One region of the Sporosarcina sp. CAU 1771 genome, then DNA from elsewhere that is predicted to be linked to it. Evidence: riboswitches for the same ligand, from Rfam matches in the RefSeq annotation. Region 1 holds a riboswitch; each other region holds the start of a gene.
What was found. A riboswitch is a leader RNA that binds a small molecule or an ion and turns the genes downstream of it on or off. The one in region 1 is predicted to bind S-adenosylmethionine.
Positions count from the first base shown of each region.

Region 1 (7,580 bases):
GCCAATTTGTCAAAAACCACTGATTAAATGTAGTCAGTGTAAGCATCGCCAATTGCTCCCATTGTCGGATCAAGTTTTCATAGATTTTAGGATGCCTGTGCACCACACAACTTCGACACGATTTCGAATAGTTTCTAAGTTGTGTGGTGCACAGGCATGAAAGTGTAAAAATCATCAATTAAAGTGAGGTATTCGTTAAAATGAAAGAAACCGAAACTCCAGTCTTTTCCCATAGACAGTTAGCAGCAATATGCTTTAATCAAGTATGGGATTTTCTAGACAAAGAAACGAGATCACCTGAAGATCAAGAACAGATGATTCACCTTTGTCATAGTTCGTTCTGGTATTGGACGCAAGCAGAAGAATGTACGGAAAAGAATTTCTCTGTAGGCTATTGGCAACTTTCACGAGTTTACGCGGTGGCAGGCGAAGGAGAGAATGCTTTGAAGTATGCGAAACGATGTATATCAGTGAGTGTAGATGCGGATCTTGCTCCGTTTTATATTGGATACGGCTATGAGGCTGCTGCAAGACCTTCCCACGTATTAGGGCAAGCCGATGAGAGCGTGAAGTTTAAAGAGTTAGCTTTCGAATATACAGAGAAAATGACAGATCTAGATAGTAAAATTCTGTTAGTGAGTGATTTGGAAGAGATTTAAGAAGATGCCTGTGTGGTGTAAAAAGGCATGAATATTTAATACAGAATAAGGAGGATTATTGTGTTAAATGATACAGATTTGAAGCATCTTGAGCGGTGCATTGAACTAGCGAGGATTGCATTGGAAAACGGGGACCAACCATTTGGTTCAGTCCTTGTATCGGCCGACGGTAAGGTGCTTAAGGAAGAGCGCAACCATGTTGGTGACGGAGATCATACGAAGCATCCAGAATTTGCTTTGGTGCGCTGGGCGGCGGAGAACATGACGTTGGAAGATAGAAAGATGGCGACGGTCTATACTTCGGGAGAACATTGTCCGATGTGCGCTGCTGCTCATGGTTGGGCAGGTTTAGGTCGTATCGCTTTCGTTAGTTCGTCTGAGCAACTGGTGGAGTGGTTGACCGAGTTTGGGGTGGATGTTACGCAGTCGCGTGTGCGTAGTTTGCCGATTCAAGAAGTTATCCGTGATACTGAGCTAGACGGTCCTGTACCTGAACTCGCTAAGCAAGTACGCGAACTTCATCGACAGTTTTATATTGGGAAAAGTTTGGAAAATTAAAAATGCCTGTGCACCACACAATTCGGGAACGATTTAGAATCGTGTCTAAGTTGTGTGGTGAACAGGCATTAGATTTCGATAGCTTATTCAAGTTGTAATGATAGTGTGAAAAACTTCAACCCTAGTGTTTGGTGACTGTCACCAATCACTAACCCCATTGACAAGGCGGAATATAGGGACTAGTATGAATATGAAGACTAGTATGAATATACGACGATGAACTGAACGACACAAAAGCATAGTTAAAAATTGTTATAAAGAGAGGCGGAGGGACTGACCCAGTGAAGCCTCATCAACCATTGAGCTTTGTTTAAACGGTGCCAATTTCAGCAGTTCTAGTACTAAATCCGTGAGATAAGAGGTTTTGCACGCAATACTTATTATGCGGTGACGTCTAATTTTTATTAAGAGGTCGTTTTTTATTTTCAAAGAAATTGTGTCAGTACTATAAAACATCAAACTAAGGAGGATTTTTATGACTAATAATAATTATGAAGTTGCAACATTTGCGGGAGGGTGTTTTTGGTGTATGGTTCAACCGTTTGATACACAACCGGGCATAGAAAAGGTTATTTCTGGTTATATTGGCGGTGTCACTGAAAATCCAACGTATGAAGAAGTGTGTGCTGGTGTTACGGGACATACGGAAGCTGTGCAAATTACATATGACCCAGCCATCTATCCATACAAGAAGCTTGTAGAATTATATTGGCAACAAATTGATCCGACGGATGCAGGCGGACAATTTGGTAGTCGGGGATCCTCATATCGTACAGAAATCATTTATCATAATGCGCAACAAAAAGAAATTGCAGAACAATCCAAAGAAGAACTAATTAATAGTGGGCGTTTTGATAAGCCGATTGTTACAGAGATTGTTGAAGCGAAAACTTTCTATCCCGCAGAGGATTACCACCAAGGTTATTATCGTAAAAACCCAGAAAAGTATTCGAACTTTAAAGAGCAATCTGGAAGAGCGCCTTTCATTCGAGAGAATTGGAAAGTAAAAGTTTAAAGGTATAGTTGACTAGCAAAAGATGCCTGTGCACCACACAACTTAGACACGATTCAAAATTGTCTAGAAGTTGTGTGGTGCACAGGCATTAATTTTTGATTTGGTTGTACAAGGTACTCCTCAAGAATAGGATGCAAAGAAGTTCTTTTTCGGGAGGCCTGTGTTATGAACTCGATAGCTGCCTATATGATTTTAGGTGTATCTTTAGCTGCGCCAATCGGTCCAGTCAATGCCGCGATGCTGGATACAGGTATTAAAAACGGGTTTTTTCATGCATGGATGTTAGGTATGGGTGCTTTAACGGCCGACGTTCTATATATGATCATGGTCTACTTGGGAATTGGCCAAATGATTGAGTTCCCGCTTGTAAAAATAATACTTTGGTTGTTTGGTTGCTTTGTTCTAATCTATACGGGGGTAGAGAGTTTACTTTCGATACATAAAATTACATTGTTGCTAAAATTCGGTAAGGAAGTTCGTCTCAGACGTTCCCTATTCTCAGGTTTTTTGATTGCATTGTTAAATCCGCTATCCATTCTTTTTTGGCTAGGGATCTACGGTTCGATTCTAGCAGAGAATGCTGGAAATTTTTCAGGTTATCAATTAATCATCAATAGTGTGGCCATTATAGGAGGCGTCCTCTTATGGGATACAATCATCGCCATGATATCTAGTGGTGCTCGCAAATTAGTATCGATTAGGCTGTTGAAGGTGATTTCCATTATATCTTCCTTATTTATGATTGGATTTGGCGTATACTTTGGGTACCAAGCGTATCAAACTGTATTTTGAGTGGTTTCGTTCTTCCATTTATTTCGTAACGACAAGACGATCATTCCGATAACTGTAAGGAATCCTAAGCTGATCAAGAAACCAGGACGACTTGTTTGATGAAAAAGTGTACCACTAACGGACAAAGCGACTAAAATGATACCAATCATTCTCTTTACTTTATCGATTCTAGTTGGCTCAATTAATTTGTGATACATCACTAAAATTAAAAGCCAATTATAAAGAAGCATCAATGCGGCGGCTGTCGTTATATATTCAAACACTTTATCAGGCAATACTAAAGAGGTAACAATAGAAAGAACAAGTCCGATAGATGTTAATGAAACTGCAGGTAGTGGCATTTCTAATTTCATTTTCGTTTGTTTGCTAAATATCTTTGGGGCATCTCCATCTTCTGATAGTGTTTGAAGGATTGTTGTTACCGCAAATAGGGATGCTGACATCGCTGAAAACCCCGCAATAATAATGACAGCAGTAAATACATGTGGAAAAAACTCGATATGACTCACACCCAACAAAGCTTCAACAAATGGGCTTTTATTTTCCCTGAACTTATCGTATGGCAGCAGTAGTAGCGCTAACGAAAGGGCGGAAACGTAAACGATGCCAAGTAGCCCTAACAGTACTTTTCCAGACTTGGGAGCATCGTCCTTATTTTTAAGATGGATAGCCATTACGCCCATTAGTTCGATTCCTCCATACGCATAAAAGGCGAAGGTTAGTGCGCTCCAAAACCCGATGATTCCTTTTGGGAAAAACTCGCCGACAGATTGAGGAATGCCTTCCTTTAGATTTCCGTCGAGTACCCCTATAAGTGCTAAGACTGCAATGACAATAAACATAAAAATCCCGGCAATTTTCATAACAGCAAATACGCTTTCTAATTTTCCAAACGCTTTCGCGCCAATAAAGAGGACAATCAGACCGCAAACGGCATAAATGGATGTGAATATCCACAATTTAACTGTAGGGAACCAAAATCTAGAGAGTAGCGAAATAGCAGTAAGTTGGCTACCAATGATTAACATTCCTGAACTCCAGTACACCCAACCACTGCTAAAACCAGCCCAACGCCCATATGTTTTTTTGGCATAGGTACGAAAAGATCCTTTCTGGGGATCTTTTACGGACATTTTTGCGAGTGCTTCAAAAACGATATATGTAGCACTTCCAGCCATGATAAAAGCCAAGATGACTGAAGGACCCGTCATTTGAATCGCTATACTTGATGCTAGGAAAAACCCTGTGCCAATCATGCTGCCAATCCCAATTAGAGATAATTGCCACCAAGTAAGATTTGCTTTTTCATCCATTTATACACCTCCACAAAAACATAGTCTTCCACTAATAGGTCGAATTATGTGTGGTGCAGTGTTGTGAAAACCCAATAAGATGCCTGTGCACCACACAACTTCTAGACAATTTTGAATCGTGTCTAAGTTGTATCTTGCACAGGCGCACTCAATCAAGCCCAGCTATTTCCTCTTTAGTCAAGTGACGCCATTGACCGCGTTCTAATGAACCCAGTTGAATGTGCTTGATTCGAATTCTTTGTAAATGAGTAACTGTATATTGAAAACGTCTGCACATTCTCCGGATTTGTCGATTCAATCCTTGTGAAAGCACGATGCGAAACGTATACGCATCCAGCTGAAGTACAGGGCATGGATTTGTTCGTGTATAGCCTTTTTTTCTTGGATTGTAAATATCTACACCGTTTGATAACCCTACTATAAGCGTATCGGTGATTTTTTTATTGACTGTTACAATGTATTCTTTTTCATTGTTATTTTCTTCTTTCATTAACTTATTTACAACGCTTCCGTCATTTGTTAATAAAATCAGACCTTCAGTTTCTTTATCTAAACGTCCAACTGGAAATATGCGTTCAGGATAGGATACAAAGTCAATAATGTTATTAGCAATGTTAGGAGAGGCTGTGCAAGTAATCCCGCTTGGTTTATTGAGCATTATATAAATATCTTTAGAATTTTTCTTGATTTTATGACCATCTACTTCGACCTGATCATTATCTTGAACAAAATAAACATGATGCGCAATCTCGCCATTCACTAGAACTTTTTCAGCAGTAATGTATCGCTCCGCTTGTCTTCTAGAACAAAATCCCGAAGAACTAATATACTGATTCAATCTCAATGTTTCCGCACCTCGTTTATGTACAATTTCTCTATCTTCTATTGTACCATTTGCGCACTTTCAAATAATTGGAGTTGTGTGGTGCAAAACCGAATTCAGAATAGCTTACTGCAGAGGCACGCTTTCCACGTCCAACCGGGCGGATATGCTGCTTTTTCGGACAGTCCTTGGTTGGTTATTTCGCACTTTTGGATGCCTGTGCACCACACAATTTAGAAACGATTCAAAATCGTTTGGAAGTTGTGTGGTGCACAGGCAATAATTTACGTTCGCCATTGCTTATCCTCCCATCTTGATGTTTTATTTTTGTTTACCTTTGTAACGTGATTACGAAACAAATCTGTCCACTTAGTACGAGTGCGTATGGTCATTTCCATTTACCGGTAGTACAAGAAAAATATCAAACGTTCGTTATCAAAAAGGTTAAGAAAAATGAATTGTGAAAAGATGCCTGTGCACCACACAATTTAGACACAATTCAAAATTGTGTTGAAGTTGTGTGGTGCACAGGCATTAAATTAGTGGCGGGCACTAAAAAAGGAATCGGTGTTAAATCACATCATCATAAAGAGAAGTGGCATTGAATAGAATTTCACCATTTAGTAGTAAATCTAAATGCCACCACCATTCGTCCATGGTCTCTTTGGATGTCGAAAAGTCATAGGCTTTACTCGTGTGCTCAAAAACTTGTTCAGCATTACTTAATAATTTCATATCGTAGGAAGCTACCATCTTTTTTTCTTCTTTCGTTAGCGGTAACTGATGCAACTCGCTTCGAATATGGAAGGTTTCAAGCATTTCAAAAGGGCTTGTTTCACAATCAGTAATACCTTGACCATAAAGATTAATCAATTTCACTCGATCCATGAAAAAACCTCCTTTACTGTACCTATGTAAGTATACCCTTTTTCTTTTGATAAATAACGTTTGGGTGCCCTTGTTATCATTTATTGACTGAACAAATAGATTGCTTCCTTACTTTAGTATGAGTAAGGTTAGAACTATAGTATAGGAGGGGTTAAGATGAAGGATCTAACATTAAATAATGGCATTGACATTCCAATCGTCGGAAGTGGGACAAATACGTATGGTAAAGAGGGAAATCAATACGCAGGTGCTTTAAGAGGAGACACGGAGGAAATTGACTGGGCCATTGAAAACGGCTACCGTCATTTTGACTCTGCTCAAAAATATAGGAATGAAGAAGTTCTTGGACAAGGGATAAAGAAATCTTCCCTGCCACGTGAAGAATTTTTTATCACGACGAAGCTCAATACATTCGAAGGTTTCGGTGGTACAGACTGGGCCCATGCTGAAATTGAGAAAAGCTTAGAGAAATTACAAACGGACTATATTGATTTATTCCTTATCCATAATCCATGGGATGATCATGCTGAAATCCTGGAAGCGTGGCGTATTTTAGAAGACTACCATAATCGCGGAGTGTTTAAGTCAATCGGTGTTTCTAACTTTAAAAAAGAACATCTGGATATAATTCTTGAAAATGGCAGCGTGCCACCAGCGGTTAATCAAATTAAATCCCAAGTCGGTAACTGGAATGAAGAATTAATTGACTATAATAAAAAGAGTGACATTGCAACTGTGGCATGGTCTCCATTAGGCGGTATCGATGAAAATGCCAAGCAGGTACTAGAAGAAATCGGTAACCCGTACGGAAAAACATACGCACAAGTTGTGTTACGCTACCAAATTGAACGTGATGTGATCGTCATTCCTAAGTCTCATCATATAGATCGCCAAGCCCAAAGTTTAGATATTTTTGACTTTGAACTCACTGCAAGCGAACGTGACCGTATTGCCCAGTTACCAGGTTCTCATTGAATTCATTGGGTATCTGGTACTTTTAGTAACAATTACTTGAGATAACTAAAAAAGATGCCTGTGCACCACACAACTTCGACTCAATTCCGAATCGTGTCGAAGTTGTGTGGTGCACAGAGGCACTAAATTTATTTTTCGAACACCTGGTGAATGACATCGCTCGCTTTGCTTTTATTTAGGTTTTTATATAGACAACTAGCTGGTTTTTCTCGTAATGTTTCGGCAAAGGCGTTGGCTAGCTCGGTTTCTCCGGTTACGTGGATTTCTTGCCAGCCACGTTCATTCTTTAACTTTTCGATAACTTTTTCCATTCCTTTATAAAATCCTTTTATATTACTTCTAGGGCGGGGCTCTAAAGCAGGCCTCGCACTATCTTTCCTTCCCCCATCATGATTTGCAGAATCTATTTTCCGTACCCTCCATCCTTCTACGTTTGAGTCGAATTCGTAAGTAAGTTCCTCTTTAACAGCTCCCATTGCTGTATCTAAAATGCGCACCTCCCCAAAACTTGGTAAAACAATACCCGCTTCTGGGTAAGCTTTGTACATATATTCCAT
Region 1 covers NZ_JBTLRN010000018.1:55,614-63,193, reverse strand. The annotation lists gene ACXYMX_RS12120 (TOTE conflict system archaeo-eukaryotic primase domain-containing protein) at 1-160, shown strand, start outside; gene ACXYMX_RS12115 (hypothetical protein) at 201-659, shown strand; gene ACXYMX_RS12110 (nucleoside deaminase) at 720-1,217, shown strand; SAM riboswitch class I at 1,467-1,578, shown strand; gene msrA (peptide-methionine (S)-S-oxide reductase MsrA) at 1,693-2,232, shown strand; gene ACXYMX_RS12100 (LysE family transporter) at 2,398-3,024, shown strand; gene ACXYMX_RS12095 (amino acid permease) at 3,009-4,337, opposite strand; gene ACXYMX_RS12090 (pseudouridine synthase) at 4,486-5,181, opposite strand; gene ACXYMX_RS12085 (hypothetical protein) at 5,731-6,048, opposite strand; gene ACXYMX_RS12080 (aldo/keto reductase family protein) at 6,205-7,023, shown strand; gene ACXYMX_RS12075 (VLRF1 family aeRF1-type release factor) at 7,152-7,580, opposite strand, start outside.

Region 2 (7,580 bases), on a different contig from region 1:
TACCAAATTATTTGGGCACTAAATAAAGACTTAGAAGGTCAAAAGGCATATCCATTCTGGTTCCACGATATGTCGGAAGTGAGATTTACTAAGTAGAAAGGAACCGAAAACATGGCTTATATCATTCGAAGAATTTTATTGTTTGTTGTTACGATAGCATTGGTGTCTCTAATTACATTTGCGGTATTCCAAGTACTACCTGGAGACCCAATTCGCATAATGTTGGGACCGGATGCCGACGAAGCACAAGTCGAAACATTAAAAGCCCAACTTGGGTTAGACCAACCCCTTCATATTCAATATTTTGACTGGATGGGTGGATTACTTACGGGTGATTTAGGTCAATCAATTCGCTTTTCAAAACCAGTATCCGAATTAATAATAGATCGGCTTCCGGTTACGATTTCATTAGCGGTTATCTCGCTTTCAATTGTAGTTATCGTTGCCATTCCACTTGGGATATTTGTTGCTAGAAGACAAGATAAGCTAAGTGATGTTGTCTTATCAACTGCTACGCAAGTAGGGATGGCAATCCCTTCATTTTGGTTAGGTATGCTATTAATTCTCTATGTTGGGATGAACTTTAGTTTTCTTTCTGTAAGTGGGTATACACCGTGGTCGAAAAGTATCTCAGGAGCAATGGGATCCTTAATATTACCAGCTTTGACGATTGCTATCCCTCAAATTGCGGTTAAGTTTCGCTATGTAAGGAATGCAATTCTAGAGCAGTTCAGACTTGACTATGTTCGAACACTTCGGAGTAAAGGAATTAAAGATAATTTAGTAATTTATAAGCATGTGCTTCGAAATTCTATGATTCCAATACTAACGATATTCGGACTAATAGCTGCTGAAGTTGTCGCAGGAACAATTATTGTAGAACAAGTATTTGGACTTCCTGGACTAGGAAAGTTATTGATCACTTCAATTAGTTACCGTGATTTTCCACTCGTTCAAGGAATCGTTATGTACATTACAATCGTAGTCGTATTTATAAACTTTTTGGTAGACATTTTATATTCGGTTCTCGATCCCCGAATACGTATGTCATAAGGAGGTCAACATGAAATCATTAATGAAGCATGGCAAAAATATTAATTTAATTCTGGGCCTCCTAATCGTTTCGTCTTTTCTATTATTAATGCTTGTTAGTTTTTTCTATACACCGCATGACGTGAATGGAATGAGCATCGCGAATAAATTAAATGCCCCAAGTGCTGTGCATTGGTTTGGGACAGACGAATTTGGCCGAGATATATTTAGTAGAATCATGAAGGGGGCTCAGACTGCGTTCTTTGTTGGTGGAGTAACCGTTAGCATTGGACTCGTCTTTGGAACCCTCATTGGTGGTATTGCTGGATATGTCGGCGGATGGATTGATGAAGTTTTTATGAGGTTGATGGATGCATTAATGGCATTCCCAGGTATTATTTTAGCGTTAATGCTTGTAGCGGTATTCGGACCAGGAATGGTGAATACGTCAATTGCTCTCGGCATCATTGCAATTCCTGGGATTTCAAGGGTTGCTCGAAGCGGATTTGTGCAACACAAAGAAATGGAATATGTTCTTTCTGCGAAACTAGTAGGTGTGAAGCCGTTTAGTATTATGTTTAGACATATACTTCCGAACGTTTCTTCACCACTCATCGTTGCAGGATCTGTCAGCTTTGCGATTGCAATGTTAGCGGAAGCGAGTCTGAGTTACTTAGGTTTAGGTGTTCAACCACCTGATCCGAGCTGGGGACGTATGCTGAGAGACTCTCAAGCGTACTTAACGAGTGCGCCTTGGTATACATACGCACCGGGGATTGCAATTACATTTATGGTATTAGGATTTTACATGTTAAGTAATGCGATTAGGGATATTATGGATCCTCGTTCAAATTAAGAAAAGCGGCATAATTAATTACAGTTAAATGTAATTGGTTATGTCGCTAACTATTTAATCGGAGAAAGTTATTAGTTGATGCGCATGGATGGCTACTTCAAGAGCAATCCGGTTTGCAGGTTCCATAAAGTCTTTACCAAGAATCGATTCAAGACGGTCGATTCGGTGATAGAGTGTTTGTCTTACGATAAATAAACGGTCGGAAGTTTCTTTTTTAGAGCCACTGCATTCAAGAAGTACACTAAGTGTTTCAAAGAGATTTGCGCCCATTTTTCGGTCATATTCAAAAACTTCATCTAAGTAGGATTTGCAATAAATTTCAAGCAGATTGGCTTCTTTTAATGGAAGTAGGAGTCTGTAAATGCCAGCTTTTTCATAGAAGTCACTTTGCAGTATTCCTGAGTCATGTAGTTCTAGTACTTTACGAGCCTCATCATAACTTCTGGGTATGTCAGAAACGTTCGTGTACACCATACTGATACCGAATTTACAAGAACTTCCTTGAATGAAATTAGAAGCTTTCATTTGAAGAACGGTTTGTTGGATTTGCAAAAACCTACTATGATCTTTTTTCAGGTAATCAGCAGCAATGAATGAAGCAATAACAACAATTTCGTTTCTTCTTGCAGAAACAGTTGGAAAAAATCCTTGTTGCTTAAAAAGTGAGCGAACTATCATAGAACGTTGAAGTTTAACTTCGTCCCACTCTTCTTCGCTAAAATTGAACTCTTGAGAGTTTAATTGAATGATAAACATTCTGAAGTGCATATTGCGGCTAGGAGGAGGTAAGTATGAGTGCAAGTCATCTTGTTCATATTCTCTACCGCTAACGATCGTTCGAACAAATTTATCTTCCAAGTTTTGTTTGCGCTCTTCTATGGTTTGATTTCGAAGTAAAATTTGAGCGATTGCAAGCGCTGCCCGATCCAAAATTAAAAACAAAAATTCATTTGCAACCGGATGTTTGGTTTGTAAACACAAATATCCCCATATTTGTCCTAGCACTCGAACTGGCATAAGTGCAAATAGATCCTCACCTAATGGAAATATTTTCTGTTCAGCATTTTCTGGAAGCTCGTTCTGAATGTATGCGCGCAAAGGAATTTCTATCTGCTTTATTTCTGTCGGGTAGTAGTAAGGTTTTTTACTTTCACTAATAAAAAATACATTACTTCCAAAATGTTCATGCAACTCTTGAAGAATTTTTAAAATGCCATTATGCGAGAGAGAAAGATCGATAAACTTCCTGGAGAGTTTGTCTAATTGGGATAGCATTTCATGATGTTGATTAATGATAAATGAATGCAGATCCTGAGTAATATCAACGAATTTTACGATTTCTTCAAAGATAATGATTGGAAATTTTTGTTGGTTGGCCAACTCAATAACTTCAGGCGATATTTTTTTCACGAACGTACCTATTTCTATACACAGGCAAGCAACGCCCTTTTCGATGAGGTTTTTCACATACTCTAATTGAGATGAGAGATCGTGTTGCAATCCAACTCCTGTTGTTAAAATTAACTCGCCACCGTTTATAAGCGAATTAAATTCATTGGTTTCTAAAATGTGAGACCACTTTACGGTTCTGTCTATGCCGTTGAATCCGGCTACTAGTTTTGCAGTTTTGAATGAATCACGAGTTAAAACAGCTTGAACGTCTAATTTAATATCGTTCATTATGTGATATGCCTCCTAAGTGTTGAAATAATCATCCAATCATTTGACACTATGTCAAATGACAACTAAATGAATAGTCTGTAAAGTAATAGTATGAAGTTAGATTTTAATAGAGTCAACTAAGAAGAACGTAACATAACGGATTGAAATTTCGGAAGATTTGGGGAGTAAGCGTTGCCAACTTTTTTTCTTTATTAATGGACAAAAAGTTAATCGAGTGAATTGTTTTTAGGGGCTAATTATTTTAAAAGAGAAGGGGAGTACTACACATGACAGTTTTGAATAATCAAGTTGATGAAATTGCTGAGAAGGACCGTGCGAATGTATGGCATCACATTTCTTCCTATGATGAAACGAAGCGCCCGATGATTATCGAGAGTGGAGAAGGCGCATGGATTACAGATCACAAAGGAAATCGTTATTTGGATGGCATGTCTGGATTATGGGCTGTAAACGTTGGATATGGTAGGGAAGAATTAGCATTAGCTGCCTATGAGCAGATGAAGAAACTTCCATATGCATCGATGATACAAAGTCATGGACCAGCGATTGAGTTAGCTCAAAAGTTGAGTGAGATGCTTGGTGATGATTATAAAATAATCTATTCAAACAGTGGTTCGGACGCGAATGAAGTAGCGTTTAAGTTGGTTCGTCAATACCATCAGCAAAACGGAGAATCTTCCCGTTATAAATTCATTTCCCGTTATCGTGCGTATCACGGTAGTTCTATGGGAGCTTTGGCAGCAACTGGTCAAGCGCTGAGGAAATATAAATACGAACCGCTTGCACCTGGTTTCTTACATGTTGCTCCACCAGATAATTACCGAAAACCTGCTGGTCAATCAATAGAAGAATACAATATTCAGCGAGCACAAGAATTTGAAGAGAAGATTATTTGGGAGCAAAAAGAAACAATCGCTGGGATTATTTTAGAGCCTATCATAACAGGTGGAGGTATTTTAATCCCTCATCCAATTTATCTCGAAAAAGTACAAGAGATTTGTAAACGTCATGGTGTTTTACTAATTGTAGATGAGGTAATCTGTGGTTTCGGGCGAACGGGTAAAGCATTTGCTCATCAGCATTATAACCTCAAGCCAGATATCGTTACGATGGCAAAGGGATTGACGAGCGCTTATTTACCTTTGTCTGTAACAGCGGTTCGAAAAGACATCTACGAGAAATTTGATACGGGCGAAGAAAATAGTCATTTCCGCCATGTGAATACATTTGGTGGAAATCCAGCTGCTTGCGCAGTAGCACTAAAGAATATTGAAATTATGGAAAGGGAAAACCTTTTTGAGCGTTCTACTGAACTTGGGGAAAGGCTTCTAAAAGAGTTGGAACCTTTAAATGATCATCCGTATGTAGGAGAAATTCGTGGACTCGGGTTCCTATTAGGAATCGAGCTGGTAGAAAATAAAGACACAAGAGAACCTGCTACAAATGAGCGAGTTGCTAAAATTATGGGTGATTGTAAAGCAAACGGGCTAATCGTGGGAAGAAACGGAGATACAGTTGCCGGCTTTAATAATATTGTTGCATTAAGCCCACCGCTATCCTGCACGGATGAAGACTTTGATTTTATTGTTGCTGTTCTTAAAAAAGTGTTCAAGGAAAATGAATAATATAAATATTTCAACAAAGGGCTTGACTTTGTATTCAGTTCGGTATTATACTGTGTAACAAGATGGAAAACTGAATAGTTCACACTCTTATCAAGAGCGGCGGAGGGAATAGGCCCTGCGATGCCCAGCAACCAGCAAACGACCAACTTGCAAAGGTGCTACTTCCTACAGACTCGTGCGAACGGTCTGAAAGATAAGGGGAGGAATAAGCGAAAGCATAACCCTCTTCTTAAGCGAAGGGGGTTATTTTTATTTTCTTTTAGCGAATAGTTAATTACCGCTAAAAGAAAATAAAGCCTCCTACATCACCGCGTTTCCATCAAAAAAAACTTGGAGGTAATATAAAATGACAAACTTACAACCTGAAACTCAACTTTTACATGGTGGCCAAGTGCCGGATCCAGTAACAGGATCACGCGCAGTTCCAATTCATAGAACGACATCTTTTGTGTTTCCTGATACAGAGCATGCGCAAGGCGTTTTCGCACTACAGAAAGCAGGCAATATTTATTCTAGAATCACGAATCCGACTGTAGATGTATTTGAACAACGCGTTGCTTTACTAGAAGGTGGATCAGCAGCAGTTGCATTATCTTCTGGAATGGCTGCAATTGCTTTTTCCATTTTGAATATTGCGGGTGCTGGCGATGAAATCGTAGCAGCCGAGAATTTATACGGTGGTACATTTAACTTATTCGCTGTCACTCTTCCAAAGTATGGCATTAATGTGAAGTTCGTAGATTCAACAGACCCAGAAAACTTCCGTGCAGCAATTACAGACAAAACAAAAGGATTTTTTGCTGAAACAGTGGGCAACCCAAGTCTAAATGTGTTAGATATTGAAGCTGTAGCAAAAGTTGCACATGAAAATGGACTTCCACTTCTAATCGATAACACGTTCCCGTCACCATACGGTTCAAATCCAATCGAATTTGGTGCAGACGTTGTTATTCACTCGGCTACAAAGTGGATTGGTGGGCATGGTACTACAATCGGTGGAATTGCAGTAGACGCAGGAACATTTGACTGGACGCAAGGAAGGTTCCCTGGTTTTACAGAGCCTGATACAACTTATCACGGTCTACGTTACGGGATTGATACAGCAGGCGCAGCGTTTGCTACGAAACTTCGAGTGCAATTATTACGTGATTTCGGACCATGTTTAAATCCGGACAGCGCATTTAACTTCTTGCAAGGACTTGAAACACTTCACTTACGCATACCGAAGCACAATGACAATGCTCTTGAAGTTGTTAAATTCCTAAAAGATCATCCATCTGTTGAGTGGGTTACGTACAATGGTCTTGAAGAACATGCATCTTACGAATTAGGAAAGAAATATTTGAAAAATGGTTTTGGTTCAATTGTGAACTTTGGAATTAAAGGTGGACGTGAAGAAGGTCGTAAAGTGATTGATAATGTGAAGATTTGGTCCCACGTTGCAAACGTTGGCGATGCAAAATCACTTATTATTCATCCAGCTTCTACAACACACCAACAATTGAGTGCAGAAGATCTTGAAAAGTCTGGAGTTACAGAAGACTTAATTCGTCTTTCAGTTGGTCTTGAAGCAACGGAAGATATCATTGCAGATCTTACACAAGCGATTGAGAAAGCAGTTCCAGTTAACGTATAATAAATATTCAAACGAAAAAGAGCCGTCAAAGAAAATATTCTTTGGCGGCTCTTTTGTGTTCAATTGTTTGTTTATCTTTTTAATTTCATAGCTTTGGCTTCTGCTTTTAATGCCTTTAATAATGAGACAATAATGAGAAGCATAATAAACGAGAACGGCAGTGCAGCTATAATGATTGTATTTTGTAATGCCGTGAGTCCGTTCACAGAGAGTAAGATTAAAGCAATTGTAGATTGAATAACTCCCCAAATGAGCTTCACACTATTAGGTGGAGTTAACGACCCATTCGTTGACTGCATACCAAGAACGAAAGTTGCTGAATCTGCAGAAGTAATAAAGAAAGAAGAGATTAGCAAAATAGCGAAAATTGATATAACAAAACCTAAAGGCATAGTTTTAAACATCTCAAAGATTGTTAATTCTGTTGAGGAAGTCGTAAGATCAACGATTCCATTTTTTTGAATGTCAATTGCCGTTGACCCAAATGCTGAAAACCAAAATGCACCAAGAAGAGTAGGTGCAACAAGTACACCAATCATAAATTCACGAATTGTTCTCCCTTTTGAAACACGGGCGATGAACATGCTGACAAACGGAGCCCATGAAACCCACCAAGCCCAGTAAAAAATCGTCCAGCCATCCAGCCATTCCCTATCCGTTGAATTGAGAGGTGCAGTACGTAAACTCATTTGAACAATGTTTGATAAGTAACTGCCAAGAGTATCTGTAAAGATGTTGAATATTAACA
Region 2 covers NZ_JBTLRN010000023.1:46,466-54,045, forward strand. The annotation lists gene ACXYMX_RS13695 (ABC transporter substrate-binding protein) at 1-96, shown strand, start outside; gene ACXYMX_RS13700 (ABC transporter permease) at 112-1,053, shown strand; gene ACXYMX_RS13705 (ABC transporter permease) at 1,064-1,888, shown strand; gene ACXYMX_RS13710 (PucR family transcriptional regulator) at 1,943-3,568, opposite strand; gene ACXYMX_RS13715 (aminotransferase) at 3,838-5,196, shown strand; SAM riboswitch class I at 5,281-5,396, shown strand; gene ACXYMX_RS13720 (O-acetylhomoserine aminocarboxypropyltransferase/cysteine synthase family protein) at 5,543-6,832, shown strand; gene ACXYMX_RS13725 (BCCT family transporter) at 6,904-7,580, opposite strand, start outside.
Region 2: it holds a riboswitch for S-adenosylmethionine, as region 1 does, so the genes downstream of both, ACXYMX_RS13720 (O-acetylhomoserine aminocarboxypropyltransferase/cysteine synthase family protein) here and msrA (peptide-methionine (S)-S-oxide reductase MsrA) in region 1, are expected to answer to the same signal.

Region 3 (7,580 bases), on a different contig from region 1:
AGTCCTACTTTTTCCAACAATTGAAGTGCTAATTGTTCAGCATCGGAAGGACTCATTTTCCGAACCTTTTTCGGCGCCGCGGTAATATTATCAATGACCCGCATATGAGGAAAAAGATTAAACTGTTGAAAAACCATGCCTACTTCTGTTCGAATTTCATTAATATTTGTCTTTGGATCATTTACTTTGACTCCATCAATAAAAACTTCTCCAGAAGTAATTTCTTCCAACAGGTTGATACAGCGTAAAAAGGTACTCTTACCAGATCCACTCGGCCCAATTACGCAGATAACTTCTTTTTCCGCAACATTATAATCAATCCCTTTTAGCACTTTTAGATTTCCAAATGATTTATGCAAATCTTGGACTTTAATCATTTATTCACCTTCCTGCTGACTCACGTCCATATTTAAATATTCCTCTTCTAGGTGAGGGAGTGTAACTATTGCTAAACCGTTTTTCTACATAGCCTATCAATTTACCAAAGATGAATGTTAGTAACAAATAAAGTATTGCAACTGTAATATAAGGTTCCCAGAATCTACTTGATGCGCCTGCCACTATTTTACCAGCATACAATAAATCTGGAGCTGCGATAACCATTAGCAAAGAAGAATCTTTCATCAATGCGATCAATTCATTGCCCAAAGGCGGTATCATTCGACGAAAAGCTTGCGGCAAAACTATTAACTTCATTGACGTCGCAGCAGTCATACCTAAAGATCTCGCCGCTTCGGATTGCCCCTTTTCAATCGACTGAATACCTGCTCGTATAATTTCAGCATTATAGGCCGCACTATTAAGTGTAAGTGCTATTACTCCGGATGTAAAATATCCTAAGGAATGTCCAAAGATCCCCGGAATTATTGCCGTATGAATTAACAATATCTGTACCAACAATGGCGTACCACGAAAGAAATCAACATAATACTTCGCGGGGTAAAAAATCCACTTTCGCTTCGATAATTTTCCCATTCCTACAAATAAACCTAGGAATAGTCCAAGGATATATCCAATAATTGTTAGAGCAAGTGTTATACCTATACCGCGAATAAACATGGCACGATAATTCCAAATCATTTCCCACATGTCCCAGCGTATATTAAGGAAATCCAAATCAATCACTCCAATCTAGTCCACTGAGGTAGAAAGATATTTACTCTACATCGAATCCTGTGATTTCTTTTAATTTCCCGCTGTCTTTCACTGCTTGAATACCTTTATTCAATAGGTCCACAATCTCAGTATTCCCTTTCTTAACCATTAGACCGTAATACTCTTTTTCAAAACTATCATCCTCGATTGTTTTCACTTTCACATCAGGATTTTGATTTTTATATTCAATAACTACAGCATTATCTCCCACAGATGCGTCCGCATTCCCGTTAATCATTTCGGTGATTGCTAACGGCATTGTTTCAGCTGCAAGAATCTTAGTACTAGTATCACCCAAAAGTCCCTGCGTTACGATATGACCTGTTGTGTTGATTTGAACAGCAACACGTAAGTCTTTTAAATCTTGGAAGTTGGTAACTGTAGATTCTTCAGGAACAAGAATTAATTGGTTAGCAATAAAGTATGGATCGGTGAAATCATAGGACTTCTGACGATCCTTTGTTATTGTAATCGAAGAAACTGCAAAATCTACTTCACCACTGTCAACTGCAGGAAATAAAGGTTCCCATCCGTAGTTTTTGTATTCTACTTCAATGCCTAATTCTTCGGCAATTGCATTAACAATATCGATATCGATTCCTACAATATTCCCTTTTTCATCCATTGACTCCATTGGTGCGTAAGTTGCGTCTGTTCCAACAATTAGCTTTTTCTTACCCGTATCACCACCGGTAGACCCAGTGTCTTCCGACTTAGTTCCACAAGCAGCCAATAACAATCCTAAGCTAAGTACAAAAATCAACATTGTAAATAAACGTATTCTTCTTTTCAATGAAATCCCCCCTAAATGTAATAAGTTATTTGTAATTACGGAATATTCTAAAATTCCGCGTAATTGTATTAATTATATATGAATAAGTACTTCTATACAATAGCTATATTGAATACTACTTCCTAGACCAATTCAAAAAAGTCTAGCTCTATTTTGCTAGACTTCTTCCTTATAAAGTATTTTCTTCTGTTTACTAAGTGATAAAATCAAAATTGTAGATAATATACATGCCGTTCCAATCCACTCAATTATTCCAAATGCAACTTGTAGCCAAACAACTGCTAAGAATGCTGCAGAAAGCGGTTCTACACAAGCAAGTAAACTTGCCTCGGCAGCCTTTATATGTTTTAAACTTTCCAAAAAGAAAAAGAAAGCTATGAGCGTTCCGAAAATAATAATAAACACCACTGCACTGAATGACTGCATGTCCCATTGGCCTTCAAACTTCCAGGGTGGATGTACAAAACTAAACGCAATCCCCCCCACCAACATGCCCCAACCTACAACAATACCTGAACCCCATCTTGCAAGAAGTTGTAAAGGATGCAATGTATAAAAGGCGAGTGAGAATGCAGAAGCAATCCCCCAAAATAAAGCTAGTTTTGATATTGACAAACTATAAATGCTGCCTTTTGTAACGAGTAAGAAAGTACCAATTAACGCCAATACAACCGCGAAAACCTCAATTTTAGAAGGCAACTTCTTAATTCGTATTGCTGAATAACATACAATCAGAACAGGCGCTAAGTATTGAAGAATTGTAGCAGTTGCTGCATTTGAATGTTGAATCGCTGCAAAAAAAGTATATTGCACCGTTAACATGCCAAATATACTAAATAAAACCATACTGAAAGCATCGTGCTTATGCTTCCACACATCCCAAATCCTTTTCTCTCCTCTAGCCCGCGTAATCACTAACATGACTACTCCAGCTATAAGTAACCGACTGACAACTAACCATTCAGAGCTAAATTCCTTTTTCTCAAAAAGAAACTGAGCCACCGTACCAGAAACTCCCCACATTACAGCTGCAATTAATACCAATATAATTCCAGTCATTCGTTTAGGGATATTTCCTTTAAATTCTTGTTGCATCTAAACTTCCCTCTCAATTGCATCCGTATTTCTTTGTATAGTCAAAAATTATGATTCGAATACAGAGTTTACTTTGCCGGTATCAAAAACTTCTATACAAAGATTATATTAGCTCCATTCATATGGAGTTTCTTGATAAACATAATAATTTAGCCAGTTAGAAAATAGCAGATGCGTATGTGATCGCCATGTATTCATAGGCTCTTTAGTCGAATCGTCATTCGGAAAGTAATTTTCAGGCAAGTCTACTTCGACACCTTTATTCATATCACGTGAATATTCTTCACCGAGTGTTCCTGCATCGTATTCAAAATGTCCCGTAATCATTATATGCTTCGCGTCATTTGACAAAATAATAAATGCTCCAGCATCTTCAGAGACGGCAAGCAGTGTTAAACGTGGATCATTCTCTATTTCTTTAATCGAAACAGATGTATAGCGAGAATGCGGTGCATTAAATTCATCATTAAATCCCCGAACAAGTTCAACGGTCGGGTCGAAAACTCTATGGTTGAAAACACCAAAGCATTTCTTAGGTAAATCATGCTTCCCAATTCCATAATGATGATACAACGCAGCTTGTGCACCCCAACAAATATGTAATATAGAAGTGACATTGGTCGTGGTCCAATCCATTATACCTTGTAGTTCTCCCCAATAATTCACGTCTTCAAATTGTAAATGTTCAATCGGTGCACCCGTAATTATCATTCCGTCAAAACGCTGATGTTTAATTTCATCAAATGTGTTATAAAAGTTATCCAAATGGGATTTACTTACATTTTTTGATTCATGGGTTGCCATATTTAAAAAAGTGACATTTACTTGTAACGGAGTGTTTCCAAGCAACCTTAGAAGCTGTAATTCCGTTCTTTCCTTTTCAGGCATTAGATTTAAAATAATAATATTCAGCGGACGGATATCTTGAGCAGTTGCACGCTCTTGATCCATCACAAATATTTTCTCTGCTTTTAACAGTTCGCTAGCTGGTAATTGTTTTGGGATATTAATCGGCATTGTATCTCTTCCTTTCTTTACTGGAAAAATGATGAATAATAATAATATTAAAAATCCTCTTTTCTAATGATGAAAGAAAAGAGGATTGAGTGTAAGTTCTCATTTCTTATCTCTCAAGATAAAGAATCTTGGTGGAGGTAGCACCTTCCTGATAAACTCAGAGGTTGCTGAAGCTTCAATGGGCCATATCCCTTAGCTTCTCTTGATAAGAGCTATTCAATTTTGAATTAATTATACTACTCTTAAATATAATGTCAATTAGATAGAGTCTTTACCTTTCTAGGCGTGTCAATAAATATCTCGATTCCAAAATCGTTGCTGAGCAATGGCGTTCACCATCTGCGTACCGAAATTGGCGTCATTTTTAGTTAGAATGATGCCCGGCCCTTCTTCTGCCTGGGACTTTTCAAGATATTGCATACCACTCGTTGCAAATCCAATCGGTTTATAATGCTTAAATGCTTCATTAATATAATAAGTAATATCTCTCGAAAACTTCATTGGATTACTAGATTTTCCACCTACAACATAAAGTGAATCGAATAGGACTGGATCTGTTGTAAGAAACGTTTCGTTTACCACAACTTGATAATTATCAGTACTTCTAATGGTTCCTAGTCTTTCGCCCACTATTTTGACAACAACTCCTGCGTTTAAAAATGTTTGAACAGCATCCAACACTTCGGCGCCGTTAAACCCATTACCAATCAACACAGCTACCGTTAATGTGTTCGGAAGGCTAATCGTATCAGATTGACTAAGTGCTGGCGAGGAGGCAGTTACTAACGACTGTGGCTCTGTCGGTCGTTGTACACCAACTTCCTTTGCGACAGTAATTGCCATGCGTTGGTCTATCCGTGCTAACATATCCACAACTTGTTGTTTAACCGATTGACTAGTTACTTTACCAACCTCAAAAGTGAATGCTGAGACAATATGCTCTTTTTCAGGAGGTGACATACTATTCCAGAATAGGCGGGCTTGCGAAAAAAAGTCTTTGAACGACTCACTTCGCTGCTGAATTACACGCCCCTCTACTTTTTCCTGGTAGTGGACAAAGCCACCTTCTTTCGCACTTGATGTAGCAGGAGTATTATTTGCTAATGAATTTTTATGATAGCTTACTTGACCTACATCAATCCTTTGTCTTCCGTATCCATTGCGTTGATTGTTATGAATCGGACACACTGCCCGATTAATTGGAATTTCAGTAAAATTGGGGCCACCTAGCCTTATAAGTTGTGTATCTAAATAGGAAAACAATCTTCCTTGAAGCAATGGGTCATTTGTGAAATCAATTCCCGGAACAATATTTCCTGGATGGAAAGCCACTTGCTCTGTTTCCGCAAAAACATTATCAACATTTCGATTTAATGTCATTTTACCAATTATTTTTACAGGGACAATCTCTTCGGGCCAAAGTTTTGTTGCGTCAAGCACATCAAAATCGAACATAAACTCATCTGCTTCTTCAATCATTTGAACGCCTAATTCCCATACAGGAAAGTTTCCATTTTCTATTGAATTCCATAAATCCCGTCGCTGGAAGTCCGGATCTTTCCCTGAAACTTTCTGTGCTTCATCCCAAACTAACGAATGCACCCCCAGTGTAGGCTTCCAATGAAACTTAACAAATCTTGCTTTGCCCTCTTTATTCACAAAGCGAAACGTGTGTACACCAAAACCATCCATCATCCGCCAACTTCTCGGAATTGAGCGGTCCGACATAAGCCACATGATCATATGCGCTGATTCTTGATTGTTGGCGATAAAATCCCAGAATGTATCATGAGCAGATGATGCTTGTGGAATTTCATTATTTGGTTCAGGTTGAATTGCATGGACTAAATCAGGAAATTTTAAAGCGTCCTGGATGAAGAAAACAGGTATATTATTTCCGACTAAATCATAATTCCCTTCCTCTGTATAAAACTTTACCGCAAATCCTCGAACATCTCGCACAGTGTCAGCCGAACCCCTACTTCCAACAACGTTTGAAAATCTTGTGAAAAGCGGAATCTTAGTACCTGGCTTTTGTAAGAATTTTGCTGTCGTATATTCACTCATTGATTCATACAACTCAAATTCCCCATGGGCTGCGTATCCCCTTGCATGTACAACCCGCTCCGGAATGCGTTCATGATCGAAATGTGTAATTTTCTCTCGGAAATAAAAATCCTCTATAAGTGTTGGTCCACGAAGACCTGCAGTTAAGGATTGCTCGTCATTCGAAACACGTAGTCCTTGATTTGTAGTTAGTCTCGTTCCATCATTGTTCACTCTGAATTTCTCTAATTGTTCATTCTTACTGTTTTCATTTATTGAAGAACTCTCCATGCTATCCCCTTCCAGCTAATTAATTGGGCCACAATATATACCATCCCCATTATCTATATGCTCACATCTATAAGAATGAAACTTTATTTTATTGAAAAATTGTGTATAATATTCACATACTTCACTCCATTCATGTTATAATCACAGGATATTTAATTAATTCGAAAGAAGTGGATAAGTAATGAAATTAAAAAACAACGAACCGAAAACGTTACATATTGAAGATATCCTAATCGCTTATCAACTTTTAAAAGATATCGTCGTGCATACACCTTTACAAAGGAACGAGCGCCTATCTGAAAAATATGACTGTCATGTGTATATAAAAAGGGAAGATTTACAACATGTTCGCTCATTTAAATTAAGAGGTGCTTACTATAAAATAAAAACGATTGAGGCACAAGCACGTGAAAAAGGAATCGTCTGCGCAAGTGCTGGAAACCATGCACAAGGTGTTGCCTATGCCTGTGCGCATTTAGGCATCGATGGTAAGATTTTCATGCCGCTAACTACACCAAAACAAAAAATTGACCAAGTTAAAATGTTTGGCCGTTCCAATGTAGAAATAATATTAACTGGTGATACATTTGACGATACTTCTGTTCGTGCAATTGAATTCGCTAAAATGGAAGATCGACTTTTCATTCATCCCTTTGATGATTTAGATATCATTGCTGGTCAAGGAACTGTTGCAATCGAAATCATGAATGACATAGAAGAATCTATAGATTATGTCTTTTCAAGCATTGGCGGAGGAGGACTTGCATCTGGGTTATCAACTTACATCAAAAACGTTTCTCCTCATACGCGTATGATAGGTGTAGAACCTGCTGGTGCCGCAAGTATGAAAGCTGCTTTCGAAAACGAGGGTGTCATATACTTAGATTCAATTGATAAGTTTGTGGATGGGGCTGCTGTTGGCTGCTCAGGTCAAATCACATATGAAATTTGCCGTAAATACCTTGATGATATTGTAGTTGTACCTGAAGGCAAAGTGTGTACGACTATTTTAGACTTATATAACCAACATGCTATTATTGCTGAACCTGCTGGGGCTTTACCTATAGCTGCATTAGACTTTTATAAAGATCAAATTAAAGGGAAATCAGTTGTATGTGTAATTAGCGGTGGTAATAATGACATTGGGAGGATGCAAGAAATCAAAGAGAAATCATTAATCTAT
Region 3 covers NZ_JBTLRN010000007.1:98,872-106,451, forward strand. The annotation lists gene ACXYMX_RS07740 (amino acid ABC transporter ATP-binding protein) at 1-377, opposite strand, end outside; gene ACXYMX_RS07745 (amino acid ABC transporter permease) at 382-1,116, opposite strand; gene ACXYMX_RS07750 (basic amino acid ABC transporter substrate-binding protein) at 1,157-1,948, opposite strand; gene ACXYMX_RS07755 (DMT family transporter) at 2,105-3,043, opposite strand; gene metA (homoserine O-acetyltransferase MetA) at 3,152-4,060, opposite strand; SAM riboswitch class I at 4,164-4,272, opposite strand; gene ACXYMX_RS07765 (catalase) at 4,349-6,397, opposite strand; gene ilvA (threonine ammonia-lyase IlvA) at 6,579-7,580, shown strand, end outside.
Region 3: it holds a riboswitch for S-adenosylmethionine, as region 1 does, so the genes downstream of both, metA (homoserine O-acetyltransferase MetA) here and msrA (peptide-methionine (S)-S-oxide reductase MsrA) in region 1, are expected to answer to the same signal.